One region of the Mesorhizobium sp. B2-5-11 genome, then DNA from elsewhere that is predicted to be linked to it. Evidence: predicted binding sites of a transcription regulator. Region 1 holds the regulator's gene; each other region holds the start of a gene.

Region 1 (2,266 bases):
TGGTCGAGTTCGACCGCACCGAGAAGATCTTCACGTCGCCCCGCGAGAAGCGCACGCAGGACTATATCACCGGCCGCTTCGGCTGATCCCAGGCATACGAGGACCAAGATCATGGCCGAACACACAGTCGCAGCCTTTGACGAAGATCTCGGACAGATCAGCAGGCTGATCCGCGACATGGGCGATCTCGCCTCATCGATGGTCGGCGGCGCGACCAAGGCGCTCCTGAATTCCGACAACGCGCTCGCCCAGAGCGTCGTCTCCGACGACGCGATCATGGATGCGCGCCAGCGCGAACTCGACGACCGCGCCATCACCCTGATCGCCAAGCGGCAGCCCATGGCGGACGATCTGCGCCATGTCGTCGGCTCGATCCGCATGGCGGGCGATCTCGAACGCATCGGCGATCTCGCCAAGAACATCGCCAAGCGCGTCGGCACCGTCGGCCTTGCCGCCACGCCGCGCGACCTGTCGCACTCCATCGACGCCATGGCGCAGCTTGTGCTGATCCAGGTGCAAGGCGTGATCGAGGAGTATGCGGCGCGCGATGCCGCGGCACTTGCGAAGCTGCGCGCCGACGATGAACGCATCGACGTCAAATACACGTCGGTCTTCCGCGAGCTGCTGACCTACATGATGGAGGATCCGCGCAACATCACCGCCTGCACGCATCTTTTGTTCTGCGCCAAGAATCTCGAGCGCATCGGCGATCACGTGACCAACATTGCCGAAAATGCCTATTATGTGCTGACCGGCACGCAATTGCCCGCCAATCGCCCGAAGCAGGACGAGACGGCGATGTCGGCGCCAGCGGCTTGACGGCAGGGGTGACCAGTCGATGATCGCGCCACGCATCATGGTGGTGGAGGACGAGGAGCCGCTGGGTGTGCTGCTCCGTTACAATCTGGAATCGGAGGGTTATCAGGTAGAGGTGGTGACGCGCGGCGACGAAGCCGAGATCCGCTTGCAGGAGAATGTCCCTGACCTTCTTGTGCTCGACTGGATGGTGCCGGCGGTTTCCGGCATCGAGCTCTGCCGCCGTCTCCGGATGCGGCCCGAGACCGAGCGGCTGCCGATCATCATGCTGACGGCGCGCGGCGAGGAAAGCGACCGGGTGCGCGGTCTCTCCACCGGCGCCGACGACTATCTGGTCAAGCCGTTCTCAACGCCGGAATTCATGGCACGCGTCAAGGCGCTGCTGCGCCGCGCCAAGCCCGAAGTTCTGTCCAGCGTGCTCAAGGTTGGCGACATCGTGCTCGACCGTGAATCGCACCGGGTCTACCGCAAGAAAAGCGAGATCCGGCTCGGGCCGACCGAGTTCCGCCTGCTCGAATTCATGATGCGACATCCCGGCCGCGTGTTCTCGCGCAGCCAACTGCTCGACAATGTCTGGGGCGAAACGATCTATATCGACGAGCGCACCGTGGACGTGCATGTCGGCCGGCTGCGCAAGGCGGTCAACAATGGCCGCATGCCTGACGTGATCCGCACCATTCGGGGCGCGGGGTATGCGATTCGCGAAGACTAGGGATATGTCACGCAACGTTCTCGCCCACGCCTGATTTCGCCTGTGCCCCCGGCGCGAAAATCTCCTGGTCGACGAAGGTCAGCGCGCGCATGGCGCAGCCCTCGCGGATCAGTGGCAGTTCGTTCGGCTCGGTGTCGAAGGAAATCGATTTCGAGTGCTGGCCGCCGGCGGTCTGGGCAATGGCCTCGCGCAGAGCCGGCTCGATCAGGTCGAAGGCGGCGGCGCTGACGCCGACCATGGCGACCGGCGCCGGATCGATCAGCGCGAACAGGCTGCCAAGGCCGTAACCCAGCGCCTCGCCGGCCTTGCGGTAGGCTTCGCGCTCCGGCCCGTCCTTTTCGCGCGCCGAGGCCGCCAGGGTGCGCATGTCGGCGTCGCTGACGTCGACGGGCTCGGTGTCCTCGCCAAGCTGCCTCGCGTTGCGCCAGATGGCATAGTTGCCGGCATAGGCCTCGACGCAGCCGCGCCGCCCGCAGCGGCAGAGCGCCCCGCCGGGGCGATGGATCATGTGGCCGAACTCGCCTCCGGATGAATGGGTGCCGGTGAACAGTTCACCCTTCAGCACCAAGCCCATGCCGATGCCGTGCGACAAAAGGATGGCGATGAAGTCGTCGCGGTAGCGCTGGGGATCGCGCCAGCGCAGCGCCACCGCCATCATGTTGCAATCGTTCTCCATGGTGGCGGGAATGCCGAACTCGGCCTCCAGTATGTCGGCGAAGGCGATGTCGGTCTGCGGCG
Region 2 (2,266 bases), on a different contig from region 1:
GCCGTAGTTCATGCCCGACTTGACGATGTCGCCTAGGCCGCCCGAGGATTCGGTGAAGATGCCGCATTCGCCGGCGAGGAATATCTGCTTGGCTTCGGAGGTGCGCCCGCCATATTTGAAGGTGCCGTCCTTGGCCAGATCGGCGAGCGCCTGGAAATGTTTGACGAAGATCGGCGAGTTGATCTTGAGTTCGACATCACCGCCGGCCAGGCCATTCTGCTGCGTGGCCCACGGCACATCGTTCCACGCCGCGAAGTTTTCCAGGTGTATCCAGGTCAGCCAGGTCGAGGTGTAGCCGCAAGCGGCGGCGCCGCTCGCCTTGATCTTTTTGGCATCCTCCCACACCTCGTTCCAGGTCTTGGGTGGGTTGTTCACATCGAGCCCCGCCTTCTGGAAGATGTCCTTGTTGTAGTAGAGGATCGGCGAGGAGGAGTTATAGGGGAAGGACAGCATGGTGCCGTCCGGCGTCGAATAATAACCGACGATGCCTGGCAGATACTGGCTCTTGTCAAAGTCCATCCCGGCGCCGGTCAGCACCTCGGCCACTGGCTTGATCGCGTCCCGGGCCGCCATCATCACGCCGGTGCCGACATCGAACACCTGGATGATGTCAGGCGACTGGCCGGCGCGATAGGCGGCGATGCCGGCATTCAGCGTTTCGGGATAGGTGCCCTTGAAAACCGGAACAATCTGATAGTCGCCCTGGCTGGCGTTGAAATCCTTGGAAATCTTGTCGACGACCTCTGCGTTGGCGCCGGTCATGGCGTGCCACCAGCTGATCTGCGTGACGGCGAAGGCGGAGGTTGTGGAAAGCAGGGTCACGGCGACACCGGCCGCGAAGCCAAAGAACTTCATGTTTCGTCTCCCGTTCTCATTGCTTGTCATTGGCGAAAGGGGCACTCCCGCAATGGCACTATGTGTCGTTCGCGCGCAGCGGACAACGGTTTTGTTGCGGGCAGGCGCACTTCATGTCCGGCTAAAGTAGCGTTCACTTCCGGATGAAAGTGACCCGGAAAAGGATTGCATAGCGGCTTGCTGCTTGAATTGATGTACCAGGGACCTGTCTCGAGACGGTCAGCGACCTCACCGACGGACGGCGTCTAACAGCACATGACAACACTGACATGACAACGCTGAAAAAGGCGTCGGTTTAATGCTCGGTCGATGCGTGGAAATTCCCGTCCCGCGCTCAGCCTGACGGATTTGACATCGGCCAATCAGTCTGCTGGCCGGGAATGGGTCTGCCGCCGCTCAGTTCTGCTGCCGCTCGGTTCCAGAAGCGCGCGGCAAGTAGAGATGCAGGCTTGTTCCCTGACCGATTTCGCTATCGATTCGGACATGCCCACCGGATTGCTTGATGAAGCCGTAAACTTGGCTTAGCCCGAGTCCCGTACCCTGCCCTTCCGATTTTGTTGTGAAGAATGGTTCGAAAACGCGCGCCAGGGTGTCCTTGCTCATTCCACAGCCGGTATCGCGTACAGTCACGCGAACAAATGAAGCCGCCGCTGAACGCAAATCCTCCAGATCATTTGGAAAATTGCTGGTCTCAATCGTGAGAGTGCCATTGCCTTTCATTGCATCTCTGGCGTTCACGGCAAGGTTAAGAACGGCGATGTCGAGCTGGTTGGCATCGATAAGGATAGGGTCCAAGGCTGGATCCAGATTGCATTGTACCCGGATGCCGCTCCCCAACGTCCGTTCCAGCAGCGTCGTCAGCCCCTTGATACGTTCATTGAGATCAATCTGTTCCGGGACCAGGGATTGGCGTCGCGAAAAGGCAAGCAGTTGCTGTGTTAGCGCTCCTCCATTTTCGATCCGCCTGAACATCTCCTCGACCAGCAGAGCGACTTTCTCATCCGCAGGATCTTTAGCGATCTGTTTCTCCAGAAGCCGAAGGCCAGACCCGAAAACGGCGAGTAGGTTGTTGAAGTCATGGACAATGCCAGCTGCGAGGCGTCCAATGGCCTCGAGCTTTTGTGACTGGCGTGCGTTTTCTTCTCTTGATCGCTGGGCCGAGACATCGCGCAGGCTGGCAAGCAATGCGGGCCTGCTGTCCCAGGTAACCTCGACCGTACGCATTTCCACTTCTGCCGGCTTGCGGCCGGAACGGTGAACGGTGATCTCGGCGATCTCTCCGGAGACGACCGGACGGCCGAGCGGAACGTGGAGGAGTTCGTCAAGCGGCTGTCCAAAAATTACGGCTGCCGCAGGATTGGCATAGAGCACTGTTCCGTCCAAATCGACCACCAGCATCCCGTCGGCGGTA
Region 3 (2,266 bases), on a different contig from region 1:
GCTGAGCAACAAGGAAGTGGCGCTGCGGCTGGCACTGCAGGAAAAAACGGTCAAGCATCACATGACCGGTGTGCTGTCCAAGCTCAACGTCCGCAATCGCACCGAGGCGGCGCTGCTGATGCGCGAAGCGCGGGATCGGGCCGGCAGCTAATCCTGGTCGGCCGCAAGGGATCCCCGGTTTGGGATAACGACACGCATAAATGAAAACCTGAAGCGCGGTGCAGCAGCGGAACGCTCCAGGGCAAAAAAGACGGCCCCTATACGGGGCCGGAGCGACAAGGTCACCTCCGCCGGGGGGCGGCGGAGGTGACACGTAAAGCGGGCGATGCCTATTGCCCGCTCTACAACCCCTTGAGGCGGCTTATATCCGCCGCCGTCGCAGGGCGCTCGACGATCGTGCGGCCCAGAGCGTCGGTCATTTTGAAGCGACCCTTCTCGATCTCTTCCCCGAAGCCGTTAGGGTGCTGCACCACGATCTTGTTGTCGTCTATTTCGACACGATCGCCGGTTGTTGCGTTCACATGCTTGCCGGAGCTGTTGGCACCCTTCCCCTTGCCACTGTTGCCGCCGCCATTGTTCCCGTTGCCGCCAGCGTTGCCATTGTTGCCTCCGGCATTGCCATTGTTGCCGCCGCCGTTATTTCCATTGCCGCCATTGCCGCCATTGCCGCCATTGCCGTTACCGCCATTGCCGCTGTTCCCGCCAGGCTTGGCTTGGGCGCTGGACGCGACAATGCCTGCGGCGGAACCGTGAAAATCGAGGTGATAGGGGGCTATGGTCAGCGCCAGTGCCGGCACTGCTCTCAGGGCCAGCCAGCAACAATGAGCCATGATCGAGCTGCGCATCAGTCCCTCACTTGATCGGACCGGCAAAATTCAGAGGCCATCTCGTGCAGGTACGCGACCATCGGCGACATGGCGTGTTCGTGTAAGTGGCCCACGACCGATGCCGCGGCAATCCGGACCTTCGCCCCGATCGGTTTAGGACCTTGGTCCGAGTTTCAAACCGGATGTGGCGCGAGGTTCGCGGTCAAGCTGGCGGGTGCACGAATGTCACGAAAGTGTGACCGATCGTCTATAAGGGGTCGAAACGCGTGACACGCTCCAGCCATCCAGCCAGAGGCAGACCATGACCGACCATCGCTCGCCCGACGCCCGATTCCGCACCAGCCTGCTTGAGGAAAACGACGGTCCGGCGACCAACCCCACCGAAAACCGCACCATGGGCGAAATCATTGCCGAGCGGTTCTCCCGCCGCGCCTTCCTCAAGGGCTCGCTGGCCGTCTCGGCCATCGCCGCCACCGTCAGCCCGCTGGCGCTCGTGGCCGCCGACGATGCGCGTGCCGCCGAGGGCTCCGCCTTCTCGTTCGAGGAACTCGAAGCCGGTATCGACGACAAGCACCATGTCGCGCCGGGCTACGATGCCGACGTGCTGTTGCGCTGGGGCGATCCGCTGTTTGCCGATTCGCCGGAGTTCGACCCGGCCAGGCAGTCGGCTGAGGCCCAGGCAAGACAATTCGGCTACAACAATGACTATGTCGGCTATATCGGGATCGGTGGCTCCGCCGAGCACGGCCTGCTGGTCGTCAACCACGAATACACCAATCCGCATCTGATGTTCCCGGGCATCGTCAGGATCGTCGAGAAGGACGGCAAGAAGGCGGCCGAACTCGCGCCGCTCTCGAAGGAGCAGGTCGATGTCGAGATGGCGGCACATGGCGGCACCATCGTCGAGATCCGCAAGGAAGGCGGCAAGTGGCAGGTGGTGCGCGACGGCAAGTTGAACCGCCGCATCACCTCCAACACCGAAATGGCGCTGTCGGGCCCGGTCGCCGGTCATGACCGCGTCAAGACCAATGCCGACCCATCCGGCACCAAGGTCATCGGCACATTCAACAACTGCGCCGGCGGCGTCACGCCTTGGGGCACCTATGTCATGGCCGAGGAGAACATCCACGGCTATTTCTCCGGTGAACTGCCGGAAGGCCATAAGGAAGCCGCCAATTACAAGCGCCTCGGCATTCCGGAAGGCGCCTATGAATGGGGCGCGCATTACGATCGTTTCGACCTCGCCAAGGAGCCGAACGAGCCCAACCGTTTCGGCTGGATCGTCGAGGTCGACGTCAACGATCCGACATCCACGCCGAGGAAGCGCACCGCAATGGGCCGCTTCAAGCATGAAGGCGCCGAATCGATCGTCGCCAAGGATGGCCGCGTCGTCTTCTATCTCGGCGACGACGAGCGCTTCGAGTACGTCTACAAATTCG

Evidence for each region. Region 1 encodes PhoB, which activates phosphate uptake and scavenging genes when phosphate is short. Its sites were predicted from a motif close to TGTCATNNANCTGTCAT; they were not measured.
Region 2: the regulator PhoB is predicted to act here: its motif matches at 1,114-1,130, upstream of ugpB (sn-glycerol-3-phosphate ABC transporter substrate-binding protein UgpB).
Region 3: the regulator PhoB is predicted to act here: its motif matches at 1,051-1,067, upstream of FJ490_RS09930 (PhoX family phosphatase).

The regions. Positions count from the first base shown of each region.
Region 1 is NZ_VFUK01000016.1:31,729-33,994, forward strand. It holds gene pstB (phosphate ABC transporter ATP-binding protein PstB) at 1-86, shown strand, start outside; gene phoU (phosphate signaling complex protein PhoU) at 112-819, shown strand; gene phoB (phosphate regulon transcriptional regulator PhoB) at 839-1,528, shown strand; gene FJ490_RS29835 (ROK family protein) at 1,536-2,266, opposite strand, start outside.
Region 2 is NZ_VFUK01000013.1:65,150-67,415, reverse strand. It holds gene ugpB (sn-glycerol-3-phosphate ABC transporter substrate-binding protein UgpB) at 1-855, opposite strand, end outside; gene FJ490_RS28175 (ATP-binding protein) at 1,252-2,266, opposite strand, start outside.
Region 3 is NZ_VFUK01000002.1:538,333-540,598, forward strand. It holds gene FJ490_RS09920 (response regulator transcription factor) at 1-151, shown strand, start outside; gene FJ490_RS09925 (hypothetical protein) at 342-845, opposite strand; gene FJ490_RS09930 (PhoX family phosphatase) at 1,129-2,266, shown strand, end outside.